DNA from 2 places in the Virgibacillus alimentarius genome. Region 1 is predicted to be linked to the other one. Evidence: predicted binding sites of a transcription regulator. Region 1 holds the regulator's gene; the other holds the start of a gene.
The links. Region 1 encodes CtsR, which represses protease genes until heat stress. Its sites were predicted from a motif close to ATGGTCAATAAAGGTCAAACA; they were not measured.
Positions count from the first base shown of each region.

Region 2: clpP (ATP-dependent Clp endopeptidase proteolytic subunit ClpP) is a predicted target of CtsR. The motif match lies at 3,098-3,118, and genes of this name have one in related genera.

Region 1 is NZ_JAGIKX010000018.1:48,986-56,789, forward strand. It holds gene J2Z81_RS10065 (PIN/TRAM domain-containing protein) at 1-323, opposite strand, end outside; gene radA (DNA repair protein RadA) at 538-1,911, opposite strand; gene clpC (ATP-dependent protease ATP-binding subunit ClpC) at 2,113-4,539, opposite strand; gene J2Z81_RS10080 (protein arginine kinase) at 4,552-5,619, opposite strand; gene J2Z81_RS10085 (UvrB/UvrC motif-containing protein) at 5,616-6,161, opposite strand; gene J2Z81_RS10090 (CtsR family transcriptional regulator) at 6,174-6,638, opposite strand; gene J2Z81_RS10095 (MgtC/SapB family protein) at 6,873-7,577, opposite strand.
Region 2 is NZ_JAGIKX010000003.1:132,364-140,167, reverse strand. It holds gene J2Z81_RS03885 (DMT family transporter) at 1-19, opposite strand, end outside; gene J2Z81_RS03880 (branched-chain amino acid aminotransferase) at 108-1,199, opposite strand; gene dpaA (dipicolinic acid synthetase subunit A) at 1,494-2,372, shown strand; gene clpP (ATP-dependent Clp endopeptidase proteolytic subunit ClpP) at 2,431-3,030, opposite strand; tRNA gene J2Z81_RS03865 (tRNA-Arg) at 3,351-3,424, shown strand; gene J2Z81_RS03860 (HPr family phosphocarrier protein) at 3,499-3,753, opposite strand; gene whiA (DNA-binding protein WhiA) at 3,949-4,890, opposite strand; gene J2Z81_RS03850 (gluconeogenesis factor YvcK family protein) at 4,921-5,898, opposite strand; gene rapZ (RNase adapter RapZ) at 5,901-6,788, opposite strand; gene J2Z81_RS03840 (NUDIX hydrolase) at 6,808-7,275, opposite strand; gene trxB (thioredoxin-disulfide reductase) at 7,585-7,804, opposite strand, start outside.

The DNA.
Region 1 (7,804 bases):
TTAATACTGAGATCTTGCAAAGGAATCGTAATAAAATAGGCAATAACTAGACCTAAAATTAATCCTAAACTTCCGAAAAAAAGGTCACCCACCGGCACTTTAATTAAACCATCTTCGATCCACCTTAGGAAACCTACAATGTAGTCTGCTAACCAGTAAGAAATGAGAAATAAAATAATAGCGCCTAAGATTGAGCTTAGATATGGCGATGTTATCCAATTTACCTCGGTAAAATTTAGTAACCTAATGATATCGGGCACATATAAATATCCGATGGTACCACCTATAATTACAAAAAATAAATGAACAATCTTTTTGAGCACCACTGTCACCTCCTAGTATTTTATTATTGCCTATTTATATTAAAAATAGTCCCATATTACCAATAAAAAAACTATCATTTCAAGTACATAATAGCACAGTCACTTAAGCCAGTCAATTTATCAAAATTAAAAGTATATCATTATATTACAGTCATGTCAAATATATGGTCTATTATTTTTGGTATATTCTGTATTTTTCAAATTAAAACCCTACTTATCTTGCCAACCCTACCTCTAATGCTTCTTGAACTGTATCTACACCTATGACTTGAATGTTCTTAGGCACCTCCCAACCATCTAAATTCTTTTTAGGACAGATAACCCGTTTAAATCCAAGTTTAGCTGCCTCCTGTACCCGTTGATCTATTCTGGATACACGCCGTATTTCTCCAGTTAGGCCAACTTCACCTATAAAAATATCCTCAGGCAATGTAGCTTGATTGCGGAAACTAGAAGCAATACTCACAGCAATAGCTAAGTCAATCGCTGGTTCATCCAATTTCACACCACCGGCTACTTTAATATATGCATCTTGGTTTTGCAGCATGAGACCTACACGTTTTTCCAAAACAGCCATCAGCAATGGAACTCGATTATTATCAATACCAGTAGCCATTCTACGCGGGTTGCCGAAGCTCGAAGGAGAAATTAACGCTTGGATTTCTACAAGCACAGGTCTTGTTCCTTCCATTGAAGCAACAACAGTCGATCCGGCAGCACCTTGTGAACGTTCTTCTAAAAATATTTCCGATGGATTCATGACTTCCCGCAATCCTTTTTCTTTCATTTCAAAAATACCCATTTCATGTGTGCTTCCAAATCTATTTTTCACCCCCCGTAATATGCGGTACATATGGTGCCTTTCACCTTCAAAATAAAGTACAGCATCCACCATGTGCTCAAGTAAACGAGGCCCTGCAATTGCTCCCTCTTTCGTAACATGCCCAACGATACAAATTGGGATGCCATTTGTTTTTGCTATCTTCATCAGTTGCCCTGTACATTCACGAACCTGTGATACACTTCCAGGTGCACTTGAAACTTCTTCTCTAAATATCGTTTGAATCGAATCAATGACAACAAAAGATGGCTTAATTTCTTCAATCTGGGTTGCAATGTCTACCATATTTGTTTCTGCTAATACGTATAGTAAGTCGGACGTGACACCAAGCCGATCTGCCCGAAGTTTTGTTTGTCTTGTGGATTCTTCCCCTGATATATATAATACAGGTAATTGTTTTTCTGCTAACTGAGAGGAAACTTGCAAAAGTAATGTTGATTTTCCAATACCAGGGTCTCCGCCAATTAACATGAGCGAACCAGGAACAATTCCACCACCAAGCACACGGTTAAATTCTTGCATCGATGTAGTTATGCGCGGTTCCTTTTCCGATTCAATGGCAGTAATTTTCTCAGGTTTACTTACAGTTTTTAATCCACTGCTTAATGTATGCCGATTATTGCTATGTGATGCCTCTACTTCCTCAACTAGTGTATTCCAGCTATTACATCCTGGACATTTTCCCAACCATTTGGCCGACTCATAGCCACATTCTTGGCACACAAATTTCATTTTACGTTTTGCCAATTAAAACAAATCCTTTCTCTCTTTATATTATAAACGATATGCAATGCTTGAAGGTTACAAGGACCTATCATTTAAATAAAATATTCCCTTAATTATGCCACAAAGATTTACTCGATCGATTGTATAAAGATAAATAAATCTAGCTTAAAAAAACTAGAAGGGGAAAACCTCCTTCTAGTTTTTACCTATTTTTATTATTAATTAAGAGAGTATCGTAAATTCTCCTTTATTACTTAAGCCGATCTTTACTTTTTCTCCTTGACGGATTGTCTCTTTTAACAGCTCTTCGGATAATAAATCTTCAACATTTTTTTGAATCGAACGGCGTAAAGGCCTTGCGCCATATTCCGGTTCAAAACCTTCATTCGCTATTTTTTCAATGGCTTTATCGGTTAATGTAAAATCAATTTCCTGTTCCTGTAATCTCTTTTGCAGTTGTTTCAGCATTAACGTTACAATTTCCTTCATATGCTTTCGCTCTAAAGAGTGGAAAACAATTGTTTCATCAATACGGTTCAAAAATTCAGGGCGAAATGCCTTCTTTAATTCATTAATAACTTTCGCTTTCATGTCGCTATATTCTTGACCTTCTTCCTCAACATTAAAGCCTACATATTTATTCCTTTGTAATTCACTTGCACCTACGTTAGAAGTCATAATAAGAACGGTATTGCGAAAGTCAACGATACGCCCTTTTGAATCTGTTAATCTCCCGTCTTCCAACACTTGTAATAAGATATTAAATACTTCAGGATGCGCTTTTTCCACCTCGTCAAGCAAAACAACGGAGTATGGCTTTCTGCGTACCTTCTCGGTAAGTTGACCTCCTTCTTCATATCCAACATAACCTGGAGGAGAACCAACCAGACGAGAAGTAGCGTGCTTTTCCATATACTCTGACATATCAATACGTATCATTGCATCTTCATCTGCAAACATTGCTTCTGCTAAAGCACGGGCTAGTTCTGTTTTTCCTACCCCAGTAGGTCCTAGGAATATAAATGAACCAATCGGACGCTTTGGATCTTTCAGACCCGCTCTTGCCCTTCTAATTGCTTTTGAAACAGCATTTACTGCTTCTTCTTGCCCAATTACTCGGTCATGCAAGATTTCTTCCATATTTAAAAGTCTGTCACTTTCATCCTTTGTTAATTTAGCAACTGGTACACCAGTCCATACAGAAACAACGCTAGCAATATCCTCCTCAGTAACTTCAGAGTCTTCTTGCCCTTGTTTCTCTTTCCATTTACCCTTTGTTTCATCCAATTCTTCACGAAGCCGTTGTTCTGAGTCCCTTAAGGAAGCTGCTTTTTCAAATTCTTGACTTTGAACTGCCGCATCTTTCTCTTTGCGCACTTCCTCGAGTTTATGTTCTAACTCTTTTAAATTTGGGGGAATCGTATAGGAACGAAGACGAACTTTTGATCCGGCCTCATCAATTAAATCGATTGCCTTATCCGGCAGAAAGCGTTCCGTGATATAACGATCAGATAAATTCGCAGCTGTATTAATCGCCTCATCTGTAATTGTTACACGGTGGTGTGCCTCATAACGATCACGTAAACCTTTTAAAATTTGTATGGTTTCTTCTAATGTTGGTTCATCCACTTGAATCGGCTGAAATCTCCGTTCTAATGCAGCATCTTTTTCGATATATTTGCGATACTCATCTAATGTTGTAGCACCTATACATTGTAACTCACCACGTGAGAGGGATGGTTTTAAAATATTCGATGCATCAATTGCTCCCTCAGCACCTCCTGCACCGATTAAAGTATGAAGCTCATCAATAAATAATATAATATTGCCGGCTTGGCGAATTTCCTCCATCACTTTTTTAAGACGGTCCTCGAATTCACCGCGATATTTTGTCCCTGCAACAACGGTTCCCATATCAAGTGTCATTACTCGTTTATCTCTTAATATTTCAGGGATTTCATTATGAACAATTTGCTGAGCCAACCCTTCTGCTACAGCAGTTTTCCCAACTCCAGGTTCACCAATTAAGACAGGGTTGTTTTTCGTACGTCGACTAAGTACTTGAATAACACGCTCTATTTCTTTATCACGTCCAATAACCGGATCAATATTTCCTTCCTTGGCACTAGCTGTTAAATCTTTTGCCAGTGAATCCAGTGTGGGTGTATTCGCATGTGATGATTGTCCACGACTTTGCCTACCCGCCTGTGACTCGTTACTTCCAAGCAGCTGCAACACTTGTTGTCTAGCCTTATTTAAACTAACACCTAGGTTATTTAAAACACGGGCTGCTACCCCTTCTCCTTCACGGATTAACCCTAATAAAATATGCTCTGTCCCCACATAGGAGTGACCTAGTTTTCTAGCTTCGTCTTGGGATAATTCTACAACCTTTTTTGCACGTGGAGTATAATGGATTGTTTGCATCGGCTGTTTCCCCATACCAATTAAATCCTCTACTCCTTCTTGAATTTTTTGGACTTCTAACCCTAAAGATTGCAGTGCTTTTGCAGCTATTCCATCCCCTTCTCGAACAAGCCCTAACAGAATATGTTCGGTACCAATATTGTTATGACCAAGACGAACTGCTTCCTCCTGTGATAACGCTAAAACCTTTTGTGCTCTTTCAGTAAAACGACCAAACATCATATCGCATTCCTCCTACTTTTTTTCTAATTGTAAACGTTCACGGATAAGTGACGCTCGTAGTACATCGCGTTCATTTGCTGTTAAGGCCTTTTTTGCATAATGTTGTAGGAAACCTGGCTGTGTAAGAACCATTAATTCATTAAGTATATTTCGCGATACATTTTTAATTAAACCTAAATCAATTCCTAAGCGTACATTTGATAGACAAGTTGCCGCTTCTTTTGATTCTATGATACGACTATATTCTAAAATACCATATGATCGATAAATTCTATCTTCTAAACTTTTATTTGACTGTTCGATAATTCGATTCCGAGCTTTGCGTTCATACTCTATTAATTGCTGTACAACACTTTGCAAATCTTCTACAATATCTTCTTCTGATTTTCCGAGCGTGATTTGATTCGAAATTTGAAAAATATTCCCTTGTGCTTCACTGCCTTCACCGTAAATTCCCCGTACCACATGTCCTAATTGATTAATTGCTGGTATCATACGGTTAAGTTGCTTTGTAACTGTTAAAGCTGGGAGGTGCATCATCACAGAAGCTCGCATTCCCGTACCAACGTTTGTTGGACAACTTGTTAAATAACCTTTCGTTTCATCAAAAGCATAGTCTACTTTTTCTTCTATCCAGTCATCTAAATCAAAGGCCTTTTTTAATGCCTTTGCTAATTGAAGCCCAGGAAAATAAAGTTGAATACGAATATGGTCTTCCTCATTGATCATTACAGAAACCTGTTCATTTTTCGAAATGAGAGCTGCAGCATTTTGGACTTTCTTTGCCAAATGCGGACTAATTAAGTGTTTTTCCACCAAAACCCATCTTTCAATTGGTGTTAAATCATTAATTAAGATAAATTCAAAGTCTTCATAGTTCTGAAATGTTTGATGTTCGTATGATTGTTGGAAAATATGGCAGATTTTTTCTAAACTATTCTCACCAGCAATAATTGGAAATGGAGTATCGGCACAATTACGCGCTAAACGAATCCGACTGCTTAAAACAATGTCATTATCCGGGCCACCTTCTTGCATCCAAGGACTGATTGCTTGCTTCATAAAATGCTCTAATGTCATGAGTCATCAACCTCTTCTGAATGATGAATTTGCCTTTCCAGTTCTTTTATTTTATCTCTTACAATTGCTGCTTCCTCGAAGGCTTCATTTTCAATGAGTTGCTGTATCTCTTGCTTGTGCTGCTCAATTTGTTTCTTCGTGTGCAAGTTGCCACCTTTACGCTTAGGAATTTTCCCGCTGTGCTTCGTATTGCCACTATGTACACGGCGAAAAATCGGATCAATATGTTTAGAAAAGGTATGATAACATTGTGCACAACCGAATTTTCCTGTCCGTTTAAAGCTCGAAAAATTCATTTTACATTCAGGACATTGTAATTCTGTTGTCTGCTGAAAAGTCTTATTATGGCTGCCTATTTGAGCAGCATCAAAATTAAATAAATCTGACAGTAAATCATGAAGGGAATAGCCTTCTTCCGGATAAGTCATATAGCCTTTTTCCTTTGCGCATACTTCACAAACATATACCTCTGTTTTATTTCCATTTACGGTTTGTGAAAAGTGGAGTGAAGCCGGACGCTTATGGCATTCTTGACATTCCATAAATCCTCCCCCTTACTTGTTTAAATATTTCAGTGTAGCAAGCATTGATGATAGGATACGGGCTCGCACCTCATCACGCAGTGGTAACTTAAAAGCTAATGTAGTTCTTTCAATTGCACTTAACATAATTTTTGCTTCCCGCTCTGTAATAATTTCTTCTTCCAGCAATCTTTCCAGCACATCCATTGATGCTTGCTGCGTTACTGTCGGATTAATCAATTTAATAATTTCATCAATCATATCGGACTTATCCTGATGCTTGATACGCATAATTCGAATATACCCTCCACCACCACGCTTACTTTCTACAATATACCCTTTTTCTAAAGTAAAACGCGTGTTTATTACATAATTAATCTGTGAGGGCACGCATTGAAATTGATCTGCCACTTCATTTCGCTTAATTTCAATGACATCTTGACCTTTTGATTGTAAAATTTTCTTTAAGTATTGCTCAATCACATCTGATATACTCATAAACCCTCCCCCTCTTATGAATTTAAACCCATTTAATAAAGTTTTTCATCATATTCGTTATTCTAAAAAACAAAATGAGAGAATTTAGCTCTACACCTGACTTTGACTATCTTTGACTTTAACTTTATTATACGAAAAAATATGTGAGATGCAAATACCCTGTCTATAATATGATAGACAAACTTATGTATATCAAAACCTTATTTTATGGGTTTATTAATAAAAGGGTACATGCTAAGAGCGCTCAGTAATGTTTTTGATATGTTCTATTTTTGAAATTTCCTCAAATAATTGAACCCTATTTAATTCATCATCTCGTTCAATTTTAATAAAGATATTTCTTAAATTATTTTCCACCTTAACAATTTCAACATTGTTTATAGATAAATTAAATCTTTCAAAGACGGAAATGATATGATTTACCTTTAAGCCTGGTAACGCCACAATTTCAATGAGATTATTCTTATGGGATTTAGTAAATATTTTTTCGAAATTATTTAGGAAAATTAAACTGAGTAAAATGACGGCTGTCGTAAACACTGCCGTAGCATACATGCCTGCACCGACAACTAATCCTAGTCCCGCTACGGCCCATATAGAAGCAGCAGTTGTTAAACCACGAATCGTTCCGCCATAAACAATAATAGTACCTGCACCTAGAAAGCCAATTCCACTTATAACATAAGATGGGATTCTAGAAGGATCAAATCGTAACACAACATCCTTATATTGATCAAGAACAGCTTCAAATCCGTATAGAGATAACAGCATCATTAAACATGAACCTATTCCTACTAAAATATGAGTGCGGAAACCTGCTGAATGATTTTTTAATTCACGCTCAAAGCCGATTAATCCTGAAAGCAATAGAGCAACAAGGATACGCATGATTATTATAAAAAAATGTTCACTAACTAATTGTTCTAAAAACACAGCCAATAGCTAACCCCCCTTGTTAATTAGCAGTATACTTTATTTTACAGCAAAATTCAGAAATTAAGTAGTAATAAAGTTACATATTAATTTGAACAACGATTATGTATATTTTAAAGCTTTGTGAATACATTATAGCAGTTTTCCAAAGGAAAACATTAAATAAACCATTTGATGTAATGATTGTAGAGAGAAAATTATATGAACTCAGATACAGAAATGTAATAGGAAAT
Region 2 (7,804 bases), on a different contig from region 1:
TGAATATGTAGGGATACAAATAAAAACCCCCTATCCCAAAAGCAATAAATAAAGGCCCTAACCAAAAATGCTAGGAGCCAATATCTTTTGCTTTTATATTCTACTTATTATTTAACAGAAGATTCCTTCGGCAATTCTACTACCCAATCAAATGGATCTTCTAATTTTCCTAGTTGAATTCCTGTTAACGTTTCATATAGTTTTTTAGATATTTCACCTGTTTTCCCTTCATTGACAACCATTTCTTCCCCTTCCCAGTTAAGTTCGCCGATTGGTGAAATAACTGCTGCAGTTCCTGTTCCAAAAGCTTCTTCTAATTGACCATTATGATGTGCTTCTTGAACTTCCTTCATGGAAATTTTGCGTTCTTTAACACGCATACCCCAATGTTTTAATACTTGAATGATGGAGTTTCGAGTTACTCCTTCTAAAATACTTCCGTTTAAAGCTGGTGTCACAATTTCGCCATTTATCTTAAAAAAGATATTCATACTGCCAACTTCTTCTACAAATTTCTTTTCCACTCCATCTAACCATAATACTTGAGAAAATCCTTTTTGATCAGCTTCTTCCTGTGCTTTTAAACTTGCAGCATAGTTTCCTGCTGTTTTTGCTGTTCCTGTTCCACCAGCAACTGCACGAATATATTCATTTTCCACAAGAATTTTCACAGGATTAATTCCCTCTTTATAATACGCTCCCACAGGAGATAAAATAATCATAAAACGATACTTTTTAGATGGGGAAACACTAAGATTGGATTCTGTAGAAATCATAAATGGACGGATATATAGTGATGTTCCTTCTGCATTAGGAATCCAGTCTTTATCAATTGTAATTAACTTCTTCAACGCTTCTAATGCCAATGCTTCGTCTACTTTTGGCATACTCAATCGATTACTTGATTTATTTAGTCTTTCCATATTTTTCTCTGGACGGAATAATCTGATAGACCCGTCTTGGCCCATATATGCTTTTAAACCTTCAAAAACAGTTTGACCATAATGAAAAATCATCGCAGATGGATCAAGTGTGATCGGTTCATAAGGTACAATTCTTTTGTCATGCCACCCTTTTCCCTCAGTATAATCAGCAACAAACATATGATCTGTAAATTGCTTTCCAAATACTAATTGATCAGCTGCTGGCTTTTGTTTTTTGGTCGTTGCCAAATCGATTTTAATATTTTGTTCTTTCATCGGTGAAGCCCCCTAATTAAAATTCACTCTGATTTTCCGTACTAAATCCTATCTTTTTATCAGCTAATAGGAGATGAAGTGATATAAAATAATTTAAATTTTAATATTAATTATACAATAATTTTTAAAATATATCTATTATATTGAAACTTTAAATAATAAAATGCAAATGACTGTATATTAACTGTTCCATTCATTCTTTTTTAATTTACCATTTTATTAATGTAACTGTATTGGTTCTAAAAATTCAATACTCACGATATGATAATACCATTGTGAAAGGTGGAGATTATATTGAAAAACTTAAACATCCTTTTAATTGGCGGGGATGCCAGATATCTTGAAGTCATTGATACATTGGCCGCAGATGGGGCAAATATATACTTAATTGGCTATGAATCAGCCTCCTTTGATACTCCTAATATATTTCATACGAAATGCGAGAATTTAGACCTTCATACAATCGATGCCATCTTACTACCTGTGTCTGGAACAGATGCATCGGGAAAAATAAAGACCTCTTTCTCTGACGAATCTATCTATTTAACAGAGGATATGGTCACTCAAACGCCTAAACACTGCATTATATGTACAGGAATATCTAATAGCTTTTTGGATAAAATAACAAGAAGCAGCAACCGGAGATTAGTACGCTTATTTGCCCGTGATGACCTAGCTATTTATAATTCAATTCCTACTGCCGAAGGGGCGTTAAGTATAGCGATGGAGCATACTGATTACACGATTCACGGATCATCTGTAATGATTCTTGGTTTTGGAAGAGTCGGAATAACCGTTGCACGCATGTTTTCCGCTGTTGGAGCCAATGTTTCTGTTTGTGTAAGAAAATCAGCAGATATCGCTCGCATGAAGGTGATGGGGTTAAAGCCGGTGCGCATGAAAGATTTAAACCAAAAAATTGGTAATGTTGATATTTGCATTAATACAATTCCCCATCTAGTTATCAATTCAACTGTTCTTTCAAGTATGCAACAGTCAGCACTCATCATTGATCTTGCCTCCTCACCAGGTGGAGTCGATTTTGACTTTGCCAAAAAACATGATATTCAAACAATACACGGACTTGGTTTACCAGGAAAAGTTGCTCCTAAAACAGCCGGCAAGGTAATTGCAGAAGTTTTTACGGATGTGCTAGCATTTAACAATAATTAAAAAGAGACTGTTTGTCATAAGGGATGGTTCCTTATGACAACAGCCTCTTTTTTTATTCTTATTCTTTATCCTTATCTTGTTTACGTTCCAAAATCTTATCAATCAAGCCATAGTCTACCGCTTGTGCTGCAGACTTAAAGTTATCGCGTTCTGTATCGCGTTCAACAACTTCTAGCGGCTGACCAGTACGTTCAGAGAGAATTTTATTCATCTTTTCTTTCATTTGAATAATGCGGCGTGCGTGAATTTCAATATCAGTCGCCTGCCCTTGTGTTCCGCCTAATGGCTGGTGAATCATTACCTCACTGTTTGGAAGTGCATAACGTTTTCCTTTCTCTCCGGCAGCTAATAGGAAAGCACCCATTGATGCGGCCATTCCAGTACAAATGGTTGATACATCTGATTTTATAAATTGCATCGTATCATAGATGGCCATTCCAGCTGTAATGGACCCGCCCGGTGAGTTGATATAAATAGAAATGTCTTTCTCAGGATCCTCTGCCTCTAGGAAAAGTAATTGTGCTACAATTGAATTTGCAACATTATCATCAATTGCACTGCCAAGCATAATAATTCGATCTTTTAACAAACGTGAGTAAATATCATATGCTCGTTCGCCACGGTTGGTTTGTTCAATAACTGTTGGTATTAAAACCATGTTTATTTTCCTCCCTTATCGTTCAACTTCATTCACGATGTTGTGAATATATTTTAATAATAACTAATAGGTCAGGAAAGGTCAAACAAAAACATCTATTATTTCGATGCTATCTATTTATGACCTTTTGATGTTTCAAACATACTTTATAGGTTTCCCAATTTATAGTCATATAAACCTTAAAATGGATACTTATTATACAGTTTGACAAAGATCTAAAATATCCTTCTTTTTCAATGAAACAGGTTAATTACATTACATATAATAAAACTCTTGTGTATATGGATAGAAAACGTTATAATATCTAATGTGTCTAATATGTGCCCGTAGCTCAGCAGGATAGAGCAATGGTTTCCGGTACCATGTGTCGGGGGTTCGAATCCTCTCGGGCGCGTTATAAAAAATACATAAAAAAGACAAGGAGTACATTATTTGTGTTCCTTGTCTTTTTTTCAGCTGTCCTCTTTGTTACGCTTGAGTCACAAAGGAAGCTAGCTGATCGATCGCCGTATCTGCATCCGTGCCGTCTGCAACAAGCTTAATTGTCTCTCCAGACGTTATCGCTAAACTCATTAGCCCCATAATACTTTTTGCATTTATTCTTTTCCCGTCTTTCTCTAAGAAAATATGAGCACCATATTTATTTGCCTCCTGCACAAATAATGCAGCAGGTCTTGCTTGTAATCCTGTTTCTAGTTCTACTTTAACAGACCTCTCAACCAAATGTATCATCCTCTCCCTGTAGTAAGCGCTGTCAAATAAACGGTAACGATTCTTTTGCTTTGGTAGCAAAAGGTATCGTTTTTTTATTTTATTCAAATCATTTTTCACTGTAAATAATTGTTATTATATCATGGAAACGTAATTTTTAGTAGAAAATTAATTCAGTTCCTATTAAACCATCATTTTGGAACCATCTTATATTGATTCACCTTGCCTAATCTTATCAGCAAATTGATCAATTTTTTTCAAACGATGATTTACACCTGATTTAGAAATCTTTCCGCTTGGGACCAATTCTCCCAATTCCTTTAAAGAAACATCTTGATGGCGAACGCGTAAAATAGCTATTTCTCGAAGTTTGTCCGGCAGTGCATGAAGACCAATTTCCTTATCTATTAATTGAATACTTTCAATTTGTCTAAATGCTGCACCGATCGTTTTGTTTAAGTTAGCTGTTTCACAATTAACCAGCCGATTTACAGAGTTCCTCATATCCCGAACAATGCGGACATCCTCAAATTTGAACAAGGCATTGTGTGCCCCGATAATACTTAGGAACTCAGTAATTTTCTCTGCTTCTTTCATATAAACGATATACCCGTTTTTACGTTCTAACTCTCTTGCACGTAAATCAAAATCATTAAGTAATTCATGAAGTCCAGCATTATGTTCTTGGTGGGTATTAAATATTTCTAAATGATAAGAAGACGTTTCTGGATTGTTGATCGACCCCCCTGCAAGAAATGCTCCGCGCAAATAAGCTCTTCTGCAACAAGTTTTATTGCTATATTTTTTTGATATAGTTCTTATAAAAGTGTAATTATCATGTAAGATATCTAAATCGGATAATAATTTATTTGCATTTTTTTTCATACGAACGATGTATATATTATTTTTCTTTAACTTCATTTTTTTGCGAACGAGCAGTTCTACTGGTAATGCATATAAAGATTTAATTAATGTATAAATACGCCGGGCAATTGCCGCATTTTCTGTTTGTACGTCCAGCGTAAATTCTTGTTTAGAGACAGAGATCACACCGTTCATCCGTACTAAAGCCGCAAGCTCAGCGGACATGCAGCAAGCATCCGTTTCAATCCCGGTCAGTTCTTTTTTTATTTCAGAAGCAAAGGACAATTTATTCCTCCCCTTTACTTAGTTGTCAGATTAACCATCACTTTTTTGATCGATGATGGAATAAAGTAATTTTGCTATTTTATTTGTATCATGTCGTAATGTAGAGCGGTTATTGTCAATAATATCCCCTTCAATTATTTGCAGATGCATTTCAAGGAGGCGCTCTGTATCATACACGACAGGTACTGCGTTTTCCTCGGCATACACAGCACATATTGCTTTGTTAATTGGTTCATTTTGTACGACAATCGAATCAATACAATCTTCGCCTATATGATCTCTGATTGCCTGTATATGATCTGAAGCGGTATAGTTCGTCGTTTCCCCTGATTGTGTCATTACATTACAAACATAAACGACTTTTGCCTTTGTATTTCGTACTGCATCATCAATCTGTGGTATGATCAAATTGGGCATAATACTTGTATACAGACTGCCCGGGGAAATAACGATCATATCTGCCTCCTCAATTGCTTTAACTGCGTTTGGTAATGGCTTGATTGACTTGGGACTTAAAAAGACCCGTTTGATTGGCTTTTGTGCAAGTGGAATATATGATTCTCCGGAAACAATTGTACCATCTTCCATCTCCGCATGTAATAACATACTCTCGTTTGAAATGGGGTAAATATTACCTTTCACATTTAATACACGAGAAACTTCTTTAATTCCTGTGTAAAAATCTCCTGTAACCGAAGACAGTGCTGCCAGTAATAAGTTTCCCAGGGAATGACCGGAAAGTCCATTTTCTACATTAAAACGAAAGCGGTGCTGAAATAGATCTAATAGCATCGGTTCTGCTTCAGACAATGCTGCAATGACATTGCGTATATCTCCAGGTGCAGGGATAGCCATTTCATTTCGTAGTCTTCCTGTACTCCCACCGTCATCGGCTACGGTAACAAGTGCTGTCAAATCAATGGGGTAATTCTTTAATCCACGAAGCAGTACAGGCATACCAGTTCCCCCACCTATAACAACAACACGTGGTTCCTTTTTTGCTCCCATCTTCATTGTCCCTTTCTTTTATCGATATCTCGATGACTAATATGTGTAATATAATTCGCTGATAAATTTTTAGCAAAGTGCTCCGCAATGGCTACAGAACGATGCTGTCCTCCAGTACAGCCAATGGCAACTACAAGCTGTGATTTTCCTTCTTTTTTATATTGCGGCAACATGAATTGCAATAATTCAAGTACTTTTTCAGTAAATTTTTGAGTATCTGTCCATTTAAAAACATATGCAGCTACTTCTGGATTTAATCCGGTTAATGGTTTCATTTGCGGAACATAATGGGGATTAGGTAAAAAGCGTACATCAAATACTAAATCCGCATCAATAGGAATTCCGTATTTAAAACCAAAGGAAACCATATGGACTGAAAATATTTCCTGTTTTTCTTCTGTATATGCCTTTACAATTTTTTTACGCAAATCTCTTGGTTTTAAATCCGTTGTATCGATGATTCGCTGCGCTCTTCCTCTTAGTTCATCTAATATCTCTCTTTCTTGCTGAATCCCATTAAGAGGTAGTCCTCCAACAGATAAAGGATGCGAACGTCTCGTTTCTTTATACCGGCTTACTAGTGTTTCCTCTTTCGCATCAAGAAAAAGAATATGTTCATCCAGCCACTCTTCATCCCCTAGAACATCTAATGCTTCAAACAAAGAATCAAAAAATTCCCTTCCTCGCAAATCCATTACAAGCGCTACTTTCCGAATATTATTCGTAGCATCTTTCATCAATTCAAGAAATTTCGGAAGTAATGCTGGAGGTAAGTTGTCCACACAATAGTACCCTAAATCTTCGAAGCTTTGAACTGCAACCGTTTTTCCCGCACCAGACATTCCAGTAATAATAACTAGCTTTGTTTCCTGTTCGGCAGTTTTTCTCAATGCACATCCTCCTTTTCCATTATATGTCTTTATCCCAATCAAGTCTGTAATCAAGCAGTTCATCGTCCGCTGTATAAGAAAAAGACCCATATAACACTTCTTTTGAAGTCAGTATATGCTGAAATATTTTTAAGTCACCTTCCGCCATAGGCAATGTATGAATTTGATTCAACGGCACCCACTCTAAATCTCCTTCTTTACAATAATCCGTTAATTGACCATGGTAATTTTCACTTATAAAGGTGAACATCATCCATTCCTCTTTTATTTTCTTCTCTGAAAAAATCGAAAATGTAAATGCTCCAGCTAATTTTGGCTCCTTAACGTGTAAGGCTGTTTCTTCTCGAAATTCTCTAATTGCTGCTTCTTTAATTGTTTCATTTTGTTCCATTTTGCCTCCAGGTATAGCGTACCAACCTCGGCGTGGCTTTTTTATCAGTAATATCTGTTCGTTATTTATTAATATGCAGTTTGTGACCCTTTGCATGCATAACACCTTTTCTTGTGCTTATTTACTTTTTCAATTAAAATCGACTATCTCTATTATACAATGAATTTTTTAAAAGCCACAACAATTCATATCCATCTCAAAATATGGCAAAATTTCACGACTGCGAACCGATATTTTTCAACAACATTCAACAAAAAATAAAAAAGGCACAGGTGAAACTCACCTGTGCAAGAAACTAATTTATCTATTAAAAGGGGGTCAATTAGTCAAATACATTATATCTAATTTATATTGCATACGTGTTACATTGGCGTTAAGATCAAATTACTTTTATATCCCCTTCGTTTACTTTGATGCTTTTAACTTTTCTTCTAAATCCTCAATATACTTTTGTGCCGCTTCTGCTGCAATACTGCCATCCCCTGTAGCTGTCACAATTTGTCGAAGATTCTTGTCACGAATATCTCCAGCAGCAAAAACTCCCGGAACGCTCGTTTCCATATTTTCATTTGTTGGAATATAACCCTCATCATTAACAATATTTATAGATTTAAATGGCTCACTA